4 regions of the Pseudoalteromonas sp. P1-7a genome follow, and region 1 is predicted to be linked to each of the others. Evidence: predicted binding sites of a transcription regulator. Region 1 holds the regulator's gene; each other region holds the start of a gene.

Region 1 (3,249 bases):
TGGTTGTTCTACTATGCTACTCATTAGTTCGCCTCCCCATCAGCATCAAGTGCTGCCTGAATTTCACTAGGTTGGATAACATCACCCGTATCGTTACCCCACGCATTGCGTTTGAAGGTAATTACTGCCGCAAGTTGCTTTATAGATAACTGCTTTGCAAATGCCTGCATTGCAGTGCCAGGACGGCCATGAATTACAATATCTATATGATCTTTTATATCACCAAGCACAATGGGGCTACCTTTAAGCGCTGGAAACACACCCGGTAACCCCATACCTGTTGGCTGATGACACGCAGCGCAACTTGCCATATACACTTGCTCGCCTAGCGTCATTAACTCTTCTTTAGGAATCGTTTTCTCAAGTAGGGCTGCATCGGCTAATGCCGCTTTCTGCTTAGCTTGCTTAGCATCTGCAAGCCACGCGTTAAAATCCTCTTGCGACTTAGCTTCAACTACCACGGGCATAAAACCATGATCTTTACCGCATAGTTCGGCGCATTGGCCACGGTAAATACCCTCTTCGTTGATGTTGGTCCACGTTTCATTAATAAACCCTGGGTTGGCATCTTTTTTAACGGCAAAATCAGGTACCCACCAAGAGTGAATAACATCATCAGAGGTCATTAAAAAACGCACCTTTTGATTAATTGGCAGTACTAAAGGTTTATCAACCTCAAGTAAGTAATTGGGGTTTTTATTAGCAAGGTTGGCTATTTCGTCTTGAGGGGTAGACAAAATAGAATAAAACTCCACGTCTTCGCCCATATATTCATAATGCCACTTCCACTGTGACCCAGTGATCTTAATGGTTAAGTCGGCCTTACTGGCATCTTCCATTGCAATCAAGGTTTTAGTGGCAGGGATTGCCATGGCAATTAAAATAACAAACGGAATGGCAGTCCAAAGAATTTCTACTTTGGTACTTTCATGAAATTGGGCAGGAACTGCCCCTTTAGATTTACGGTGATGAATTAGTGCCCAAAACATAATTGCGAACACTATCACCCCAATCACACAACATATTAAAAATATTGTCATGTGTAGCTGATATACATTATTACTTATATCGGTTACGCCCTTGCGCATATTGTATTGGCTATTAGCCAGCACTTGCTGCGGGAACATAATCAATACAAGCCACAAGGCAGAGGTCAGTTTACCCATGTGACGGCTCCTTTGATGCTATTGCGAATGCAAAGCGAAGAGGCATACGGCTTAAACGCCAATTCGTTATTTTTATTATTTAACCAACCTAATTTGTTTTGATTGGTATAGCTGCGCCGACAAAGAATATGTATTTGTGTGTTCTCAAAACCAAAAAGCTATGAGTTATTGTTAGCCCAGCACATTAATGATTAGCTAAAAAACGTACAACAAGCAAGTTTCAGTATAAAAAACAAACAAGTTGTATTTTAAAATAAGCTTTAATTACGCCAGCTTAAACACAAGTTAGTTGCTAAATAGCGAGTAAAACTAGAGGGTGCATCATATAAAAGAGGAGTTAAATGCGAGTGCAAAAAAGTTTACAGGCTAAATAATTTTAGGGCGCTTTGAGGTAGCGGAAGGTCTTTTTTAAAACAAAAATGCACACTTAAAAGTGCGCATTTATAAAAAGTTACTTAAAAATAATTAAAGATTACATCCAGTCGGCATTTCTTATTACGCCAACAGCTAAACCTTCAATATTAAAAGATTCGTTTTCAAGGTCTACCTCTATAGGCGTAAACTCTTCGTTTTCGGCGTGTAATAATACTTTTCGGCCTGCTTTTTCGAGGCGCTTTACGGTTACGTCTTCATCTACCCGCGCAACCACAACTTGGCCATTTTCAGCTGTTTGAGTACGGTGTACAGCAAGTAAGTCGCCGTCCATAATGCCTATATCTTTCATACTCATACCGTTAACACGCAGTAAAAAGTCAGCGGCAGGTTTAAACATAAGTGGGTCTATTTTGCAGTGACTCTCAACATGTTCTTGCGCCAAAATAGGCGAACCCGCTGCAACTCGACCTATTAATGGTAGCCCTAGTTGCTCTGGCTCTTCTTCTTCAACCAATTGAATACCACGGCTTGCGCCTGGCTTCATTTTAATAACACCTTTTTTGGCAAGCGCTTTTAAGTGCTCTTCTGCGGCATTGGCACTTTTAAAACCTAGTGTTTGCGCAATTTCGGCACGTGTAGGAGGCATACCAGTGTCTTTAATAAAAACTTTTATTAGTTCGAGTATTTGAGCTTGGCGTTTAGTTAATGGTCGCATACAACTGGTTTTCCATACAGTACATTTAACTGTGAGTATATACAGTTAAATAAAAATCGCAAATTTAAATTGCGCTTTAAAATAGCTAAACACACCGCACTTGGATATATTTTAGGTAATTACAGACGTTCAGTATTTAAAATGCTATAAATTTGCTTTCAACATAAAGGAGTAATTATGAGTATTTGGCATCAACCCATCACATTAGCGCTTTGCAAACAGTTAGATGAGGGAATAAACGGCCAAGGCACGCTAATGAAAACCATGGGTATAGAAATAACCGAAATAGGCGATGATTACCTAGTAGCTACCATGCCCGCTATTCCTGAGCATCATAACCCTATTGGTATGGTACATGGTGGCGCAAATGTGGTACTTGCCGAAACCGTAGCAAGCTACGCCGCTAACTTTGTAGTGGACTTTACAAAATTTTATTGTGTTGGCCAGGAAATTAGCGCCAGCCATTTAAAGGCCTCTCGAAATGGCACTTTAACCGCTGTTACTCGTGCATTTCATATTGGTAAGCGCAGTTCTGTATGGGAAATAAAAATAACTAATAGCCGCGGCGAACTTTGCTGCGTATCAAAAATGACCGCAGCGGTTGTCGAGCGCAAATAATTAACTATGGCTACTTTTCGATAGGGTAAATTGTTATTTCCATACCCGCGCCAATTGCAGATATACGTAGCAGTGTATCTGCATGTAGAGCTTGGTTAAAACACTTAGGTGACGTGCCCGATTCAAAGCCAATATCAAAGGTTCTGCGCGAACAGCTCAACCATTGTTTGAGCGCATTACGTGAACACGACTCGATTAATTCACATAAGTGGTTAATTGCTTTGTCAGGCGTGGTTATGTCACCCGCGGCTTCAATACGCGCCAATTGACGATATTCGTCTTTGTCATAATGTAAAACCATCGCGTTTTTCTTTAAGTCTGCCACTAGGGCGCTAATATCTTGTTTAGACTCAAGCTCTAGATCTACATTTAAAA
Region 2 (3,249 bases), on a different contig from region 1:
CTTAAATATTGATATTGGTAGCCAAGTAGAGCTAGGTGCTGCCGTATTCAATGTAGAAAAAGTGGTAGTTGAAGAGCCTGATGCCCCGTTTAATGTATTTTCGAGTAGTCGCAGAGTACTCATAAATATTGCTGATGTTGCAAAAACAGAAGTGATACAACCTGGCAGCCGAGTGAACTACCGCCAATTGTATGCAGGCGATGAGTCAGACATAACGCGGTTTTATGAGTGGTTAAAGCCACAAATGGCCGAAAATCAACGCTGGTACGGCGTCAAAGACAGGCAATCGCCTATATCAAATAGCTTAAACCGAGCAGAAAGTTTTTTATTACTAGCTGGCTTACTGGGCATTATTTTAGCCACAGTTGCCATTGCTGTGTCGGCAAAGCGTTATTGTGAGCGCCAATACGACCCCGTAGCTATGATGAAAACCCTTGGCGGAAGCCGCGCATTAATTCGTAAAATTTACTTTATGCATTTACTCATGGTTTGCACTATGGCGGTTATCATTGGCTTAGCCATAGGTTACGGTTTACAAGAAATTGCCACCGGGTATTTAGCAAAAAGCATGGATATGAGTTTACCTGCAGCGGGTTTTAAACCTTGGCTGGTGGCTATTAGCACAGGTGTTATATGTGCAGTTATGTTTTCTATTAAGCCACTGCTTGATTTATTTGATATTCCACCGCTTAGAGTATTGCGCCGTAATTTAGGCGACAGACTAGCCGTAAGCCGTGTGCACTTAGGTTTAAGTGCCCTTACGGTGTTTTTATTAATGTGGTTATTTAGTAACAACATTAAAATAACGCTTATTTTGTTTGTCTCTACACTGGCTTTGATTGCGGTGTTGTTTGTTATTTCAAAATTAATTTTTGGTGGTGGCCGTAAATTAGGCTTAAAACCAGGTAATAGCTGGTCGTTAGCTATTGCCTCTATTCAAAAGCGTGCCAACGTAAATGCAGTCCAGCTTATTAGCTTTTCGTTGGCGATAAAATTGCTGTTGTTTTTGATTGTACTTAAAAATGACATGATCTCAGATTGGCAATCACAACTGCCAGCCGATGCTCCTAATGCATTTTTAGTAAATATTACGCAAAACGAACTTGAGCCTGTAAACAATTACCTAGCAGAAAACGATATTTTAGTATCTGATTTTTACCCAACCATTCGTGGGCGCGTAAATGCGGTAAATGGCGAGCTTGTTGCGCGTAAAGTGTCGTTGCAAGATAACGAGAAAAAAGATGAAGAAGCGCGTTCAGGCATCGGTCGTGAGCTTAACTTAACGTGGCTTGAAAACGTGCCAGCCCAAAACGAAATTGTGCAAGGACAGTGGTTTGGCGAAGGCGCGGTGGGTGAAGCATCGGTTGAGGAATCCATGCTGGAGCGTTTAGATGTAGAAATAGGCGACACGTTAACATTTCTAATTGGTGCGCAATCATTTGACGCTAAAATAACTAGCGTACGTAAAGTAAACTGGGCTACGCTAAAACCTAACTTTTTTATTATTTTAAGCCCCGACGTGCTAAACGATTTTCCGGCAACGTATATTTCATCCGTGCGTATAGAGCCTGAGCAAAAGAAAGCGTTTAGCCAGTTACTACGCACGTATCCAACCATTACCGCTATTGATGTAGATAACTTTGTAAAGCAAATTCAATCAACCATTGAGCAGGTGTCGTTAGCGATTGGCTTTGTGCTTGCTATTGTGGTGTTGTGTGGTGCATTAGTGCTTATATCGCAGGTGCAAGCGAGCCTAGGTGAGCGAATGCAAGAAATAGTAATACTGCGAACTTTAGGCGCCAAAGGGCGATTAATAAAAAATGCGACCCTTTATGAGTTTTTGCTATTAGGTGGTTTAGCTGGGTTTGTAGCCGCATTATTTAGTGATGTAGCTTTGCTAATTGTTCAGCAGCAAATGTTTGACTTAGCTGGTAAGCTGCACCCGGCAATTTGGCTAATAGGGCCGGTATCGGGCGGGGTGTTTGTGGCGGCGCTTGGCTACTTAATGATTGCCCATAAGCTTAAACAAAATACCCAAGGCTTAGTACGTGCTTTAGCCTAAGCTATACTTTTTAATGCTAAACGCCCGCACTAAGTTGCGGGCGTTTTTGTTTTTACTCGGCACTGGTAATTTATACAGTGCTCTGGCATTATTACCGTTATTGAAAAATAACAATAATGAGTGTGCTGTTTGGCCATTATTTTAGGGATAGACCCAGGTTCACGTTTAACGGGTTACGGTGTAGTTGCTCACCAAGGTGCTAAATTTACCTATTTAGGCAGTGGGTGTATAAAATTAGCTGAGCACGAGTTTCCCATACGATTAAAAATGATCTACCAAGGGATCACACAAATAATAGAGCAGTTCTCGCCCGAAACCTTTGCCATAGAAAAAGTATTTATGGCGCACAACCCGGATGCCGCGCTAAAGCTAGGCCAAGCCCGAGGAGCCGCTATCGTGGGCGCCTCTATGGCCGAACTACCCGTATTTGAATACTCAGCACGGCAAATTAAGCAAGCCGTGGTTGGTAATGGCGGCGCCGATAAGTCGCAAGTGCAGCACATGGTAAAAAATATTTTAAAATTACCTGGCACACCACAAGCCGATGCGGCCGATGCGCTTGCCATTGCAATTTGCCATGCTCACTCAGAACAAAATTTAATTAAACTAGCGGGTAGCGCAAGTAAAACCGTTAGAGGACGTTTAAGGAAATAAATATGATTGGCCGTTTAAATGGCATTTTAGTTGAAAAGCAGCCGCCCGAAATTTTATTAGAAGTAAGCGGCGTAGGCTACGAAGTACAAATGCCCATGACCTGTTTTTACGACTTACCCAATGTTGGCGAAAACGCCATCGTGTACACGCATTTTGTAGTACGCGAAGACGCACAACTATTATTTGGCTTTAATAATAAAACCGAGCGCGCGCTGTTTAGAGAATTACTAAAGGCAAATGGCGTGGGGCCTAAACTAGGCTTAGCGATTTTGTCGGGCATGTCGGCGCAACAATTTGTAAGTTGCGTAAACAACGAAGACGCCACAACCTTGGTTAAATTACCGGGTGTGGGTAAAAAAACCGCTGAGCGTTTAGTGCTTGAAATGAAAGACCGCTTAAAAGATTGGGGTAATGATTTATTTACGCCATTTAGCGATAATGCCGTAATAGAGCCCGCTTGCGATGCAACTATTGCCAATAATGCCGCAGACGATGCCGTATCGGCACTTGTTGCGTTAGGTTATAAATTGCCA
Region 3 (3,249 bases), on a different contig from region 1:
TACCTCTACTTTAGTTTCGTTATAAATATAATCGGGGTAAAACTGAATTAAGTAATGCCTGCTAATAAGTTGATATACTTTTGCTTCATCAGACGCCAGAGTCGCTGTTTTTAGTTGTTTGGCGGTAGGGACAATTGCATGGTGGGCAGCCACCTTTGCATCGTTAAAACATTTGCTACGTTTTTTAGCGTCTGCCCCATTCACAAACTCAGTACTTTGACTGCCATTAGCTGCAATTGCTTTTAAAATTGCAGGCGCATCTAAATGATGCTCTTTAGGCAAATAACGATTATCGGAACGAGGGTAAGTAATTAACTTATGGCGCTCATAGAGCGTTTGGCAAATATCGAGTACTTGCTGAGCTGCCATACCCAATGCCTTTGCAGCATCTATTTGTAGTGCCGATAAATTATAAGGCAGCGGCGCGCTTTGTTTTTTTTGTTTTTGCTCGAGCGCAGTGACTTCAGCCGGTTGATTGGCTATTCGCGAGGCGACATTTTCAGCAAGTGCTTTATTTAATACACGCCCTTCTTCATCTTGATACGGTTCGCAGGCTTTGCTTGGTACCCATTTGGCCAAAAAGCTTTGCTGCTCAGGAGTTATTAAATGCGCCAACACGTCATAAAATGGTTTTGACACAAAGTTAGCTATTTCGTTATCCCGATTAACCACTAAACCTAAAATTGGGGTTTGTACGCGACCCACCGACAACACATTGCCAAAGCCAGCTTTTTGCCCCGCCAGCGTATAAGCACGCGTAAGGTTCATACCAAATAGCCAATCTGCACGTGAACGCGCAAGCGCCGACACACTAAGCGGAATAAATTCACGGTTTGAACGCATGTGGTTGAGTGCTTTTTTTACCGCCGCTAGATTTAAATCACTTATTAGCAAACGCTGAATGCTTTGCTTTTTGGTTTTACTTATTTTGGCTTGCTCTATGACTTCATCCACCAACAATTGGCCTTCCCTATCGGGATCGCCCGCATGCACCAGCACTGATGCCTGTTTAATTAGCTTTTTTAAAATAGTTAATTGCTTACGCGTTTTCGTTTTTGCCTTGAGCTGCCACTGCTCCGGCACTATGGGAAGGTGTTCAAATTGCCACTTTTTAAAACGCGCATCATAATCATCAGGTTCAGCTTGCTCTAACAAGTGCCCGATACACCACGAGACACAGTCACCATTAGCCACTTCTATATAGCCATCGTGTTTTTTATGTGGTTTAGGCAGTGCATCAGCAATAGCTTTGCCAAGTGATGGCTTTTCAGCGATATAGAGTTTCATGGGAGTTGCTCGTTAACTGTTTATATAAACAGTAGTTTAGCACAGCTATTTAGAAGGTGGAGCGCTTTCTATTTTTGAGGGGGTATTATACCAATCTGCAATAATGTCTGATCATTTTGCAGGGCTAAACGTGTCGCTATCTGCGTTAAAAAATTCTCATTTAGAACAACTGAATAGCGAATTTATTGCCTTGCTATCAACACGTTTATCCATCCTCAAAATAGATCACTTACTTATGCGGATTGGTATTACTTTTTTTAGCGAAAAACATAATTAAAGGTAAATAACACACTATGACGGTGCCAATATTGATAAAGGGCATTAACGTTTTATAAATAATGGTGCTGTACGCTAAATCCCAAAGGTGACGGTCAACTAATCTGAATAATTGTAATATAGGTGCGCCAATAACCACTAACTGACCAATAACGCATTGCCATAAATAAACTTTATCTTTTATTCCCCAGTAAGCTATTAACGCCATCCATATAATATCGGTAGCCGCCCATACTAAATAACGATAGATATAAATATCGTCAAACTCTCTCAAGCTAGAGGCTGTTATCCCTCCAAAAAAGAAAAAAGCGGCGGTCAGTAATGCAAATCTAAAGGCTAGGTAATCTTTAAATATAAAAAATATAAAAAGAGCCGGGCTTAGCATAAAAACCCAGCTTTTACTTAAAATACTAACGAAATACAAAAACCATTCAGGCAAAATGTTTTACCTTATTTTTCTTTTGTATCGTCGGTTCCATCACCGTTACCTGGCATGTCACAATATTTAATTATAACTTTCACAGCACATCCATTACATATGTTAAGGAAATGTACTTTAAGCTAAAATGATGAGATTGCCAAGATACTTCAAGGGATAAAGTACCTTAAAATGAAACTAATTTAATAAAGTATAACGTCAGGCAATAACCTAGCGCACATCAATAGGGTCTGACTCTTTAGCCTTACCTTGTAAGATTGATATTTCTACTCGGCGATTTCTACGCCTGTCTTCATTAGAATCGTTAGGCACAAGTGGGCGAGTATCAGCACGCCCTACTACCATCATGCGGTTTTTATCAAACCCTTGTACCGTTTGTAATTCGCTTGCTACCGCCACAGCACGCTTTGACGATAAATCCCAGTTATTAATATATAACTCGTTAGAAACCTGAAAATCATCGGTGTGACCCGATACTGTAATTTCGCCAGGTACATCTTTTAATAACTCACCAATATCTTGAATTATGGGCTTAAACTTAGGTTGTAAAAAAGCACTGCCAGAAGGAAACGAGCCATTTTCACGGATACGGATAATGATTTGCTGCCCTAAAGATTCAAGCTCGATTGCACCATCAATAATCTGTTTTTCGAGCTGTTGCGCTATTTTTTTCACTAGCTCGTTAGTTTGTTCTTGATCGGCGGCTGAAGTTGCTTGCTCTGAAGATTGCTGCTGAGATGTACTACGTGACTCGCCACCACGTTTATCGCCTCGTTGTTCTTGTCTACCACCAGCGGAGCTTTCATCGCCCGCTTGAAACTCTAACATTTGCTGGGTCATTTCAACGGTTTGCTGTTGTATGGTTTCTATCGGGGTAGGTTCAGGCTTACCTGGGGTAAATTCCATAGCAATAACTGACGTTCCTTTTGGAATGTCTTTTACTTCTATTTTATTTTGAACACCAAAAGCAAACTTCATCGAGCCTGCTATTTGCTTAAATTTAAGTACATCCATTTCTGAAAACGCGAGCAAAAGTACAAAAAAGCACATTAAAAGCGACATTAAGTCGGCAAATGTTCCCATCCAAGCGGGCAGACCTGGTGGTGGGCATTTGCACTCTTGATCAGACATGGTTACTCCTCGGTATCTACTTTTCGCTTAGACTCAGCAAGGTAGTTTTTTAATATACCTTCAATTACTTTCGGGTTTTGGCCATCTTGAATACCTAAAATAGCATCCAGTATTAA
Region 4 (3,249 bases), on a different contig from region 1:
CGTAGCTGAAATTAACAACAAGATCAGTGAAATCGAAAAACAGGCGCTTACTTCATTCTATGTTGAGATTTTAGCTAGACCTGCGCAGCGTGAATCGTTCGATTTAGATGATGATGAATAAAAACCCAATAGCAATATTGTAGAAAATGGACCTAAATGGTCCATTTTTTGTTTTAGCTAGTGGTTAAGTTCGTTATTGATACTACTTAAGTATATTACTTTATAAAGCGTGGCATTTTTTATATTTCTTAGCACTTCCGCAAGGGCAGGGGTCATTTCTATTAACTTTAATATCGGCTACCGGGTTAATAATACCCTCTAAATAACGCCATTCACCATCCTCTTTTATAAAGTCTGATTTCTCATCCAGTTCACAATATAAGTTTTGGTAAAAATAATACGCGTTAAAGGCAACAGAGCCTCGCTCATCACTTTGCTGCGTATCGCGTACAACTAATTTTACAAAGCGGCAGCTATTGGCAAAGTCAGCAATTTCATTTACTGGGTTTTGTGCTTGTTTTTCTTTAGCGTAAGTTTTAAATACATAAGATGCATTTTTTAATGCATAAGCACTAAAGCGCGAACGCATTAATTGCTCAGGTGTTTTTGGGGCTTTTATATCAAGATGATAAGGTTGGCAACAGTCGCCATAATTAAGCTGACTGTTGCATTTGCAGGCGCTGGTACTGGTTACACTCATAAAATACTAATTAACATAAATCAAAAATGTATTTTACCAAGCTTATTGAGTAAGTGATATTGCTGTAGTGCTGGTTTTTTTAGTCAAGCAAAATAGCTTAGCGCTTCTTTTATTTAAATTAAGCGATAAATTAACAAGCTGTTGCTCACTGACTATGCCGGTCCACGTAATAATGGCTGCAAAATTTCCATTATGGAGTGCGGAGTTAAGCACATACTCTAAATTTACTAAATGCTTTTGCCTTATCACAAGCAATTTGCTGGTATCAATAGAGCAGCTATCTAGTAAGGCTTTACTGGGCACATGGTCAGGCGCAATTAGTAAGGTCCACGCATTCGAGCTATTGTATTGATGCAACACTTTTAGCATCTCAAATGTTGCAGAAATTTCATCTTCTACTTTTATTAAGTTTACTAACTCATTTTCGTCATGTTGTTGGTAGCTTTTAACGTTTCTTACGGTAATTGGCTGTAGCATAGGTCTCACTCACTGGGTTTATATACAGTACGTGTATACAGTAGTTTATACAGTTGTTGTGTGCAAGTGTTTTTTGTTATTTTTTATACAGTTGATGGCTTTAAAAAGTAAATAATAAAAATAAAACTTTAAAAACAGTGGTTTATGATTTATCTGTAAGAGTGAAAAACGAGGGTGCTTGCGTAACTGTATAAAGTGTAGCAGCGCTATACAGTACTTAAGAGGTAGCTATACAGTTGTTTTAATGTGTTTTACAGTACTTAGCAATACAGTAGTTAGTCATTTTTGGGGATTAAGTGAGCATACTGTATTTGGTGTATTTGCTCAAACAAGCTGGCTGCGTAGCACTGAGCGTCTCTAAGACGTTTGGTGTCGATATATTTTCTTAAATCATCTAAAGCAGCGGTTGCCGGTTCATAGCCTTGGCTGCTGGCTAAGCTAAGCCATGCTGTTGCGTGAAATACACTTTTTGGTACGCCTTGGCCTTTGACAAAAAATAACCCTAAATAAAACTGGGCGCGATGATTTCCAGCCATTGCGGCAAGACGCATCCATTTAGCTGCCAATGGTGCTTGGTTATGTTTTAAATAATACAGTGCTTTATTAAGTGCTGTGTGCTCGCTTACATCACTATTGCTTTCAGCGCTTTGGTTTATAGGCTGAGTTACAAAGTCTAAAATGTTGTTTAATTGCTGCTCTAAGTCTTGTCCGCTAGGCTGAGTCTTATTCATACATTTTCTTTTATATAGTTTCTACGTCAACAGTTTAGTATATCGCAAGGTAAAATGTCCTGTTTATACTTAATTTTATGATAAAATCTCGTCACTTTTTACAACCACAAGTCTATTATGCTCGAAGCTCTATTTAAACTCCGCGAAAACAACTCCAATGTGCGACGCGAAAGCATTGCAGGAGTCACTACTTTCATCACTATGGTTTACATTGTATTTGTTAACCCTGCAATGCTTGCTGAAGCAGGCATGGATCAAGGTGCTGCATTTGTAGCCACTTGTATTGCAGCTGCTATTGGCTGTTTTATTATGGGGCTGTGGGCCAATTATCCTTTAGCACTTGCACCAGGTATGGGCCTTAACGCATTTTTTACTTATGGTGTAGTTTTAGGGATGGGTTATAGCTGGCAGGCTGCATTAGGTGCGGTATTTATGTCTGGTTGTATATTTTTAATATTAAGTTTGTTTAAGGTCCGCGAGTGGATAATTAATGCGATTCCTTTGGTTTTAAAACAAGCTATAGCAACAGGTATAGGCGCGTTTTTAGCGTTAATTGCACTAAAAAATGCAGGGATTATTGTTTCAAGCCCAGCAACATTAGTGCAGCTTGGTGATATCACTTCGGCGGGCCCTTTATTAGCTATATTAAGCTTTTTTGTTATTGCGGCTTTACTTTATCGCGATATAAAAAGTGGCGTACTTATTAGCATTTTGCTAGTAACAGGTATTGCGTTAAGCCTTGATTTAGTTCAGTACCACGGCGTAATTTCAATGCCACCGTCTATTTTACCTACGTTTATGCAACTTGATTTTGCAGCGGCTCTAGAACTGTCCATGTTAAGCGTAATTTTTGCGTTTTTGTTTGTTGACTTATTTGATACATCGGGGACGTTGGTTGCGGTAACTCAAAAAGCAGGCTTAGCCGATGAAAAAGGTAACATGCCGCGCTTAGGGCGTGCTTTAAGTGCAGATAGTACAGCGACCATTGCCGGCGCAATGTTGGGTACTTCAACAACCACTTCTTATATTGAGTCTGTGGCCGGTGTATCGGTTGGCGGGCGTACTGGCTTAACAGCCGTTGTTGTAGGTGTATGCTTTTTGCTAATGATGTTTTTTGCGCCGCTTGCGCAAATGGTACCAGCTTATGCAACAGCGGGTGCTATATTATACGTTGCGGTATTAATGCTGCAAAACCTTAAGTTTGTGAACTGGGATGATATGAGCGATGCAATTCCAGTAAGTGTTGTACTGCTTATGACGCCACTTACATTCTCTATTGCACATGGTATTGCGCTTGGTTTTATATCGTATACTGCGGTTAAGTTACTATGTGGTAAACGC

What was found. The regulator LexA, encoded in region 1, represses DNA repair genes until DNA is damaged. The targets are predictions, from matches to a motif close to TACTGTATNNNNATACAGTA.
Region 2: a site for LexA is predicted at 2,123-2,142, ahead of ruvC (crossover junction endodeoxyribonuclease RuvC). Genes of this name have one in related genera too.
Region 3: a site for LexA is predicted at 1,302-1,321, ahead of AN389_RS15930 (DNA topoisomerase III). Genes of this name have one in related genera too.
Region 4: a site for LexA is predicted at 1,201-1,220, ahead of AN389_RS17400 (SulA-like leucine-rich domain-containing protein). Genes of this name have one in related genera too.

What each region holds. Positions count from the first base shown of each region.
Region 1 is NZ_LKDU01000012.1:70,069-73,317, forward strand. It holds gene ctaD (cytochrome c oxidase subunit I) at 1-24, opposite strand, end outside; gene coxB (cytochrome c oxidase subunit II) at 24-1,166, opposite strand; gene lexA (transcriptional repressor LexA) at 1,639-2,256, opposite strand; gene AN389_RS09800 (PaaI family thioesterase) at 2,434-2,874, shown strand; gene AN389_RS09805 (hypothetical protein) at 2,885-3,249, opposite strand, start outside.
Region 2 is NZ_LKDU01000035.1:32,040-35,288, forward strand. It holds gene AN389_RS17130 (ABC transporter permease) at 1-2,062, shown strand, start outside; gene ruvC (crossover junction endodeoxyribonuclease RuvC) at 2,192-2,716, shown strand; gene ruvA (Holliday junction branch migration protein RuvA) at 2,719-3,249, shown strand, end outside.
Region 3 is NZ_LKDU01000029.1:51,321-54,569, reverse strand. It holds gene AN389_RS15930 (DNA topoisomerase III) at 1-1,287, opposite strand, end outside; gene AN389_RS15925 (hypothetical protein) at 1,517-2,002, opposite strand; gene AN389_RS15920 (flagellar motor protein MotB) at 2,213-3,133, opposite strand; gene pomA (flagellar motor protein PomA) at 3,136-3,249, opposite strand, start outside.
Region 4 is NZ_LKDU01000037.1:1,101-4,349, forward strand. It holds gene AN389_RS17390 (DUF6172 family protein) at 1-121, shown strand, start outside; gene AN389_RS17395 (YchJ family protein) at 221-700, opposite strand; gene AN389_RS17400 (SulA-like leucine-rich domain-containing protein) at 743-1,177, opposite strand; gene AN389_RS17405 (tetratricopeptide repeat protein) at 1,453-1,908, opposite strand; gene AN389_RS17410 (NCS2 family permease) at 2,026-3,249, shown strand, end outside.